DNA from 4 places in the Sphingomonas sp. EU05-FHT14C10 genome. Region 1 is predicted to be linked to each of the others. Evidence: predicted binding sites of a transcription regulator. Region 1 holds the regulator's gene; each other region holds the start of a gene.
What was found. The regulator LexA, encoded in region 1, represses DNA repair genes until DNA is damaged. The targets are predictions, from matches to a motif close to GTTCCNCNCTTGTTCT.
Positions count from the first base shown of each region.

Region 1 (2,199 bases):
AGGCGCGCCGGGCGATGCAGGACTGCCCAATTCTAACGGCCCGATGCTGGCTGCCCTGCTGGACGGATGGCCGGTCGAGATTGTCGACATGCGCATCGTGCGCGACGATCTGGATGCGCTGGCGACGGCGTTTGCCGAACTGGCGACGCGCGCGGATATCCTCGTCACGATCGGCGGCGCTTCGGTGGGCGATCATGACCTCGTGAAGCCGGCGCTGGCGGCGGCGGGCGCCGAGATCGATTTCTGGCGGATCGCGATGCGGCCGGGCAAGCCGCTGCTTGCCGGCCAGATCGGCACGACGGTCTGCCTCGGCCTGCCCGGCAATCCGGTGTCGGCGTTCGTCACGGCGATGCTGTTCCTGCTGCCGCTCGTCGCGCGGCTGGGCGGTGCGGCCGATCCGCAGCCCGGGCTGCGCACTGCGATCCTTGGCAGCGCGCTTCCGGCCGGCGGCCCGCGCGCCGAATATCTGCGCGCGCGCTTTGTCGACGGACGGATCGAACCGATCCTCAGCCGCGACAGCGCCCTGCTTGGAATCCTCGCCTCGGCCGACGCGCTGATCGTGCGTGCCGCCGCTGCGCCGCCGCTCGGCGCGGGGGAACGGGTGGACTATATCGCTATCGCTTGACGGAACGCGCGGCGTTGCCTACACGTTCTCCGTTCGTTCCGGCGGAGACTGAGCGATGCTGACGCGCAAGCAACATGAACTGGTCTGCTTCATCCACGATCGTCTGGCCGACGACGGGGTGTCGCCTTCGTTCGAGGAAATGAAGGAAGCGCTCGACCTCAAATCCAAGTCCGGGGTTCACCGGTTGATCAACGCGCTGGTCGAGCGCGGCTATATCCGCCGCCTGCCCAATCGCGCGCGCGCGCTCGAAGTGATCCGCATGCCCGAGCGCGGCGGCGCAGCCACGCCGATCAGGCCGCCTGCCAATCTGCCCAAGGCTGCGGTGCCGATGGCGGCGAACGATATTCTCGAGATTCCGCTCCACGGCCGCATCGCGGCGGGTATGCCGATCGAGGCGCTCGAAGGGCGCGAGATGTTGTCGGTGCCGGCGGCTCTGCTGGGCTCGGGCGAGCATTATGCGCTCGAGGTTTCGGGTGACTCGATGGTCGAGGCGGGCATTCTCGACGGCGATTATGCGCTCATCCGCCGCGCCGACAGCGCCCGCGACGGGCAGATCGTCGTCGCGCTCGTCGACGAGAGCGAAGCGACGCTCAAATATTTCCGTCGCGAAGGCGCGATGGTGCGGCTCGATCCGGCCAACCGCGCCTATGATCCGCAGCGCTATCGCCCCGATCAGGTGCGCGTACAGGGGCATCTGGCGGGCTTGCTGCGTCGCTACTGACGCGCACGCACCCAGGGATGATCGCCGGCGAGGCTGGCGACACTGACGATCCGTCCGCTGGCGAGCGCGATGGACAGGCCGCCGCTTTGCGCAAGGAAGGGGCGATCGAGCTTCAGCCAGCGCGGCTTGCAGCCGGCAGGCAAGCGCCGGTCGCTGATCACGATGTCGGCATCGCCGCAGGCCGCGATGAACGCCCGATAAGGTAGCAGGTAGGAACTGCGCAGCGCGAGGATACGCCATTGGCGCCCGCCTCGATCAAGGCGGACGATGCAGGCATCCCTGCTGCACCGCGCATCGGGCAGCGCATCGAGCAGATCGGGCTCGCCGTCCAGTCCGGCGGATTCGGCCAGCAGGTCGCGCATATAGTCGCCGGTGCGCGGGCGGAGCAGCGAGACGGCGCCCGCCTGTGTTCGGATCGCGACATGGCGTCCGTCGCCGGTCACCAGCAGATCGGGTGGCGGGGTTGCGATCGCCCAGGCCGCACCCGCAGCGAGCGGTGCCAATCCCCAGCTTCTCACCCGGCTTTTCCACAGCATGATCCACAGCCCGCCCGCGACCATGAGGCCGAAAGCGCCGCGCGGGACCGAAGGCAGCATGGCGATGGCGCCGGGCGCGTCCGCGACATGATGGGCGACGGCGAGCAGAAGCGCGAGCGCCTTCCCCGCCAACCACCAGAAGGGCGCGCCGAACCCCACGGCGTCGAAGAGCAGCGCAAGCGCCTCGACCGGCATGATGACGAAGGTGGTCAAAGGAATCGCGACGATGTTGGCGAGCGCGCCGTAGAGCCCCTGCTTGTGGAAGTGGAACAAGGCGATCGGCGCGAGCGCAATTTCGACCACGAAGCCGGTGAGCA
Region 1 covers NZ_JBYTEN010000001.1:166,861-169,059, reverse strand. The annotation lists gene AC3WT0_RS00775 (molybdopterin molybdotransferase MoeA) at 1-625, shown strand, start outside; gene lexA (transcriptional repressor LexA) at 681-1,346, shown strand; gene AC3WT0_RS00765 (ComEC/Rec2 family competence protein) at 1,340-2,199, opposite strand, start outside.

Region 2 (2,199 bases), on a different contig from region 1:
CGACCATGTATTGCCTCGCGGTGCTCGCCACTGTTCGCACGACCCCCGCCGGACTATTGCAGCTGCAGGGTCAGTTCAGGCTGCTGGGCCTCCACAATATCGTGAACCCGCTGGTCCGGCTCGCCGGCACGATCGTCGCGCTCGCCTTTCATGCGGGACTCCGGACCTTCCTCGCGACCTGGTTGCTCGCGGCGCTCGCCGAATGCCTGTCGATGTGGCTGCTCGGCTATTGGGCGATGCGCCGCTATCGCCCCTGGGCCGGGCCTCCCGCACGCGCGCCGAGCGTGCGGCGCGAAAATCCTGGCCTCTTCCGGTTCATGACGCTGGCCAATGTCGATGCGACCTTCGCCGATCTGGCGCCCCGCATCGCGCTGCTCGCCGTGGGCTGGGTGCTGGGTCCTGCCGCCGCCGGGCTTTATTCGATCGGTCAGCGGGCGACCGCGATCATCGCCCAGCCCGCGATCATATTGGGCCAGGCCGCCTATGCGGAGCTTGCGCGCTTCGTTGCGGAGGGCAAGCGCGGCCTGCCGCTGCGCCATGCCGTCTATCGATGCGTCGGGATCGCGACGCTGGCCGCGAGCCCGGTCCTGTTCCTGCTGCTCGCTTTCCCGCGCCTGTTCATCAAGCTGATCGCGGGCGGGGCCTTTGGCGGCGCGGCGGGAATCGTCGCCTGGCTGATGCTGGCGCGCGTGATACGCATGGCGGCGCCCCCCGCCGGCGCGGCGCTGGTGGCGCTGGGCCGGCCGGGCGCGTCGGTATCGGCCAGCCTGCTCGCGGCACTCGCGACACTCCCGCTCCTGCCTCTTGCGATGCAGCTTATGGGACTTTCCGGGGCCGGCATGTTGGCTGCGGTCGAGGCGGCGATCGCGACAGGAATCCTGGTCCTCTATTTGAATCGCGAGACCGGGGTGCGCCGGTCCGCGCCGGGCTGAACAACGGCCCCGGCCTTGCGACTCGTGACCGCGCTCCCCATCCTAGGGGCTGCCATCCGCGCCCCTTGCCTCGCGCGAACATATATGGAACATATCCGGTCATGCTCACCCATATTTCCGTGCGCGGCGCGCGCGAGCACAACCTCAAGGGCGTCGATGTCGATCTCCCGCGCGACAAGCTGATCGTCATCACCGGCCTGTCGGGATCGGGCAAGAGCTCGCTCGCCTTCGACACCATCTATGCCGAGGGGCAGCGCCGCTATGTCGAGAGCCTCTCGGCCTATGCGCGCCAGTTCCTCGAGCTGATGCAGAAGCCCGACGTCGATCATATCGAGGGCCTCTCCCCCGCCATTTCGATCGAGCAGAAGACGACCTCGCGCAACCCGCGCTCGACGGTCGCGACGGTCACCGAGATCTACGATTATATGCGCTTGCTCTGGGCGCGCGTCGGCATCCCCTATTCGCCCGCGACGGGCCTTCCGATCAGCGCGCAGACCGTCAGCCAGATGGTCGATCGCGTGATGACCCTGCCCGAAGGCACGCGCCTTTACCTGCTCGCCCCCGTGGTGCGCGGGCGCAAGGGCGAATATCGCAAGGAGCTGGCCGAGTGGCAGAAGGCGGGCTTCACCCGCGTGCGCATCGACGGGCAGTTCCACGACATCGAGGAAGCCCCGGCGCTCGACAAGAAGTACAAGCATGACATCGAGGTGGTGGTCGACCGCATCGTCGTGCGCGACGGCATCCAGACGCGCCTCGCCGACAGCTTCGAGACCGCGCTGAAGCTCGCCGAGGGCCTTGCCTATGTCGATCCGGCGGACTCGCTTCCGACGGCGGGAGAAGAATCGCCGTTCGTCCCGAGCGAAGTCGAGGGACGTGTCTCGACTGCGCTCGACACGAACGGAGCAAAAGCCGCCGGATCGGGCATGAAGCTCGATTACGCCTCCCCCGGCCGCATCACCTTTTCCGAGAAGTTCGCCTGCCCCGTCTCGGGCTTCACCATTGCCGAGATCGAGCCGCGTCTCTTCTCGTTCAACGCCCCGCAGGGCGCGTGCCCCGCATGCGACGGCCTTGGCGAGAAGCTGATCTTCGACGAGGATCTCGTCGTCCCCAACCACGCGCTCAGCATCAAGAAGGGCGCGATCGTCCCCTGGGCCAAGTCCAACCCGCCCAGCCCCTATTACATGCAGGTGCTGAACAGCCTCGCGGCCGAGTTCGGCTTCAGCATCGATACGCCGTGGCAGGACCTGCCCGGCGAGGTGAAGCTGAT
Region 2 covers NZ_JBYTEN010000003.1:192,519-194,717, forward strand. The annotation lists gene AC3WT0_RS05615 (lipopolysaccharide biosynthesis protein) at 1-932, shown strand, start outside; gene uvrA (excinuclease ABC subunit UvrA) at 1,034-2,199, shown strand, end outside.
Region 2: uvrA (excinuclease ABC subunit UvrA) is a predicted target of LexA. The motif match lies at 1,008-1,023, and genes of this name have one in related genera.

Region 3 (2,199 bases), on a different contig from region 1:
GTTTGATCGAACCACCGCATTATTTGCTGAGTGAATGTCTTTTGCAATGCGCGCCGCGAGTTTCGCGGCTGTGGCCTTTTGTGCTTTCGCCACCATCGTGGCGACCGATCCCTCGCTGGCGTTGAGCGGGGAGATTGCGACGATCGATTCGACGCACGGCGCAACGGCTCCCCTCCTGTCGGTTGAGCCCTCCGCGCTTCAGGATCGTTCGACCATCTTCGCGCCGCGTCGCGAAGTCGTCCAGAAAACGCCGTCCACCCCCGCCGCCCAGTCCGATGACACGGATGAGGCGCCGCGCTCGCTTACCGAGCTCGTCTCGGCGCATGAGATGCCGGCGCATATCGACCGCGATCTCCACTGCCTCGCCGGTGCGGTCTATTTCGAATCCAAGAGCGAGCCGCTCGAAGGCCAGCTGGCGGTTGCCGAGGTGATCATCAACCGCGCCGAATCGGGCCGTTTCCCCGGCTCGATCTGCTCGGTCGTGTTTCAGCCCGGCCAGTTCTCCTTCGTGCGTCGCGGCGGCTTCCCGCCGATCCGCACCGGCAGCCGCGACTGGGAACATGCCGTCGCCGTCGCCGAGATCGCGATGAAGGACCAGTGGGAAAGCCGCGCTTCGGAAGCGCTTTATTTCCACGCCCGCCGCGTGTCGCCCAATTGGGGCAAGACGCGCGTCGCACAGTTGGGCAACCACATCTTCTATCGCTGATCGTCGCGACTTGTTCCGTCATTGCGAGCGCAGCGAAGCAATCCAGTCAAGCGTTAGACATCGTCTGGATTGCTTCGCTGCGCTCGCAATGACGGAGCGAAGTTGCAATTCCTCTTCCTGATGTTCTCTAGATGTTCTATGAAGGGGGGATGGCGACATCCCCCCTTCCGCCGTTCGGGGCGAGCGAATCCGAATCTCCCATGATCGCGCTCGATGTCGTGCGCGGCGTTTCGCGCCTGCTACTCCGGCACGATCTCGTCGCGATCTGTGAAGTGCCCCTCGGCAATGGCCGCCGCGCCGATCTGATGGCCATCGATTCGCGCGGCGCGATCGTGATCGTCGAGATCAAGGTGTCGCGCGCCGATCTGCTCGGCGACGGCAAGTGGGGCGACTATCTCGATTATTGCGATCGCTTCTTCTGGGCAGTGCCTGCCGGATTCGATCTCTCGCCCTTCGATGGCGAGGCTCTCGGCCCCGATATCAGCGGGCTGATCGTGGCCGATCGCTATGATGCGGCGATCGCGCGCGAAGCGCCGCTCCGGCCGATGCCGCCCGCGCGCCGCAAGGCGGAGACGCTGCGCTTCGCCCGGCGCTCGGCGCGTCGACTGCTCGATCTCGTCGATCCGGAGTGCGCGACGCTCGGTTAATCCTTGCCCAGCCAGGCCAGTGCGGCCTCCATCGACTGGAAGGGGCGCAGCCGGGGATGCGCCAATGTGCGCTCGACCTGCAGCCGGTTGAGGTAGCTGCCGACCACCACTGCCGCGCGACGCTGGTGAGCGTCATCCCCGCCGCCATGATGCTGGCGAGCGAATCGGCCACGTCATTGGCCTGTACGGGAAATTCAAACGATTCGACGATCGCGTCGAAATCGTCGCGGGTCGCGCGGATCTCCTGCACCTTCGCGCCGATCGCCGCTGCGAGCGGGGGAACGTCCTCGGGTTTCCAGAAGCCTTTCACATGGATGCGCAGCAGGTTGAGCCGCGCATCATAATCCACCCGAAACATGCCGTTATTGGCCCTTACGCAGCATCATCGAACGGGGCCGGCATTATTTTGGGCCAGCCACCGGCCGCTCGGCGGCGACGGGCTTCGCCGAATCGATTTCTTTCAGGATCACCGCCAGCCGCGGGTCGCGCGCCGCATAGTCGCGCGCGGTCATGCCCGCGATCGTGTCGGCCTTTTTCGGATTCGCGCCGGCGGCAAGCAACAGGCGCACGCATTGCAGGTCACCACTCTGCACGGCCTTGATCAGCGCCGTCTCGCCCGAGCGGTTGGTGAGATCGACTTGCGCATGCGCCATGATCAGCAGGCGAACGCCGTCCTCGAACCCCACCTGCGCCGCATAGATCAGCGCGGTGTTGCCGGCATTGTCGCGCGCGTTGGGGTTGGCTCCCTTCTGGAGCATATATTGCAGCCAGGTGGCGTCGCGCCGCCGCGTCACGATCTGCACCGCCGACTCGCCGGTGTCGGCATCGCGCGTGTCGATCATGTTG
Region 3 covers NZ_JBYTEN010000004.1:134,791-136,989, forward strand. The annotation lists gene AC3WT0_RS06650 (cell wall hydrolase) at 35-706, shown strand; gene AC3WT0_RS06655 (MmcB family DNA repair protein) at 907-1,353, shown strand; gene AC3WT0_RS06660 (ankyrin repeat domain-containing protein) at 1,755-2,199, opposite strand, start outside.
Region 3: AC3WT0_RS06655 (MmcB family DNA repair protein) is a predicted target of LexA. The motif match lies at 829-844, and genes of this name have one in related genera.

Region 4 (2,199 bases), on a different contig from region 1:
CCGCCTCGACCATCTCGATTTCGCTGGCGTCATCCGGATTTCGCCTGATGATGGGACGTCTGCCCCCCGGCGGGGCATCGATATCAAATGGTGTGGGCGACTCCATCGCGCCGGAACATACTGGGAACGACGACAGGTCGCAAGAAAGGCTGGGGCGCGTGTGCAATGACTATCGGCTTGAGGTGGACGTCGCCTCGATCATGGAGGACTTCGAAGACCTCAAGATCAAGATCAAGACCCCCGAAGGCACGCCAAACGTGGCAGCTCGTGAGGATATCAAGATCAGCGATTCAGCCCCGATAGTACGCGGTGTCGATGGCGAACGTGGCGTGGGCGAGCTGGTCAGTCGTAGATGGAGCTGGCCAGGGCAAGGCGGCAGGCCCGTCTATAACTTCCGCAGCGAAGGTCGCGAATTTTCCTCCGGCCGCTGCCTGATCCTCGCCGATGGCTTCTATGAGTTCACCGAACCGCAGCCAGGTCAGAAGCGCAAAACGAAGTGGCTGTTCACGTTGAAGGGACACGACTGGTTCTGCATCGCCGGCATCTGGCGCACAGCGCCATCCGGCGAAGCCTGGACCATGCTGACCATGGAGCCGGGTGAGGATGTCGCGCCATATCATCATCGTCAGATAATCCCACTGACACGAGACCAGTGGGCCGACTGGCTCGATCCGTCGGTGCCGGCGAAGGATGTGCTGCGAGCGTTGCCGAAAGGCAGCTTGCCGGTCACGCGCGTGTTCCCGGCCGCAGAACCGGCGCTGCTCTGACATGCCGGGGACCAACTCGCTCGACCGCTTCGTCGAGGCTCAGACCCTCAGCTACAAGACCGCGCTCGCCGAGATCCGGCGCGGGGCCAAGCGCTCGCACTGGATGTGGTATGTTTTTCCACAGTTCGCCGGGCTCGGGCGCAGTTCGACCGCGCAGCATTTCGCCGTCCGGTCGCTCGAGGAGGCCCGCGCTTATCTCGACCACGCCGTATTGGGTCCGCGCTATCTCGAATGCGTCGCTGCGCTGCAGGATCTCGCGACAAGCAATGCCGAGGCTGTGTTCGGCGACATCGATGCCACGAAGCTGCGCTCATCGCTCACTCTGTTCGAGGCAGCCCGTCCCAACGCGCTCATCGCCGCGGCGCTCGACCGTTGGTTTGGCGGCGAGCGCGACCCGTTGACGCTGCGGCTGATCGGGGACGAGGCGCCCACAGGCTAAGCCGCTACATGTTAACGCCCGAGAGACGGATAGCTTGGGCGATCGAACCCGCGAGTTGCGTATCGAAGTCATGCGGCTTGGTAATCAATCATCCGGCTTGACGAATCCCAAGAGTAAGCGGAACATAAAAGGAACAAGTGAGTCGATGCTGACCGATGCCCGTACCTTCGTCGTCCCCCGATCGGCCCGGTGCCGATCAAATAGCCGCGCTTCGCGCGCAGCTTGCGCAGGCCCAGAGCCAGCGCGGGCCGGTGCTGGCGTTCGGACTGGAAGCGGTCGATAGCCAGATTGCCGGCGGCGGGCTCGACGGCGCCGGGCTCCACGAGATAGCCGCTGCCACCGCCTCGCTGAACGACGACGCGGCCGCCACGCTGTTCGCAGCCGGTATCGCCGCCCGATTCGCAGCACAGCCAGGATTCACAGTGCTGTGGGCGCTGAGCCGCTATGACCTTTATGCGCCGGGGCTGGAACAGGTCGGGCTCGGCCCTGAGCGTATTTTCCACGCCGAGGCGGGCAAGGATGCCGAGGTGCTGGCATTGGCCGAGGATGCGTTGCGGTTCGGCTCGCTTGCCTGCGTGGTCGCCGAGGTGAAGTCGGCCGACCAGACCGCGACCCGCCGGCTCCAGCTCGCCGCATCGGATGGCGGGACGCCGATCCTGCTCTACCGCCGGCATCGCTCGCTCGATCGCTGTCCGCTCGGTCAGCCCTCGTCGGCGATGACCCGCTGGCGGATCGGCTGCGTGTCGTCAGCCAGGCTGCCCTACCCCGGCGTCGGTCGTCCGCGCTGGTCGGTCGAGCTGGTCCGGCAGCGCAACGGTAATCCCTTCTCCCTCGAACTCGATGCGTGTGATGACCAGGGTCGCCTCGCTCTACCTGCCCCAGCTCGCCATCGAGCGGTTGCGGCGGTCGGAGCGGCCAGCCAAGCTGCCTGAGGCGCTGCCGGCCCCCACACGCTCGAGGTTCGCACCGCCGATCGATGACGATCCTGGCGCC
Region 4 covers NZ_JBYTEN010000011.1:33,121-35,319, reverse strand. The annotation lists gene AC3WT0_RS12130 (SOS response-associated peptidase) at 1-767, shown strand, start outside; gene AC3WT0_RS12135 (SOS response-associated peptidase family protein) at 1-13, opposite strand, end outside; gene AC3WT0_RS12125 (DUF1810 domain-containing protein) at 769-1,206, shown strand; gene AC3WT0_RS12120 (ImuA family protein) at 1,362-2,138, shown strand; gene AC3WT0_RS12115 (DUF6504 family protein) at 2,056-2,199, shown strand, end outside.
Region 4: AC3WT0_RS12120 (ImuA family protein) is a predicted target of LexA. The motif match lies at 1,326-1,341, and genes of this name have one in related genera.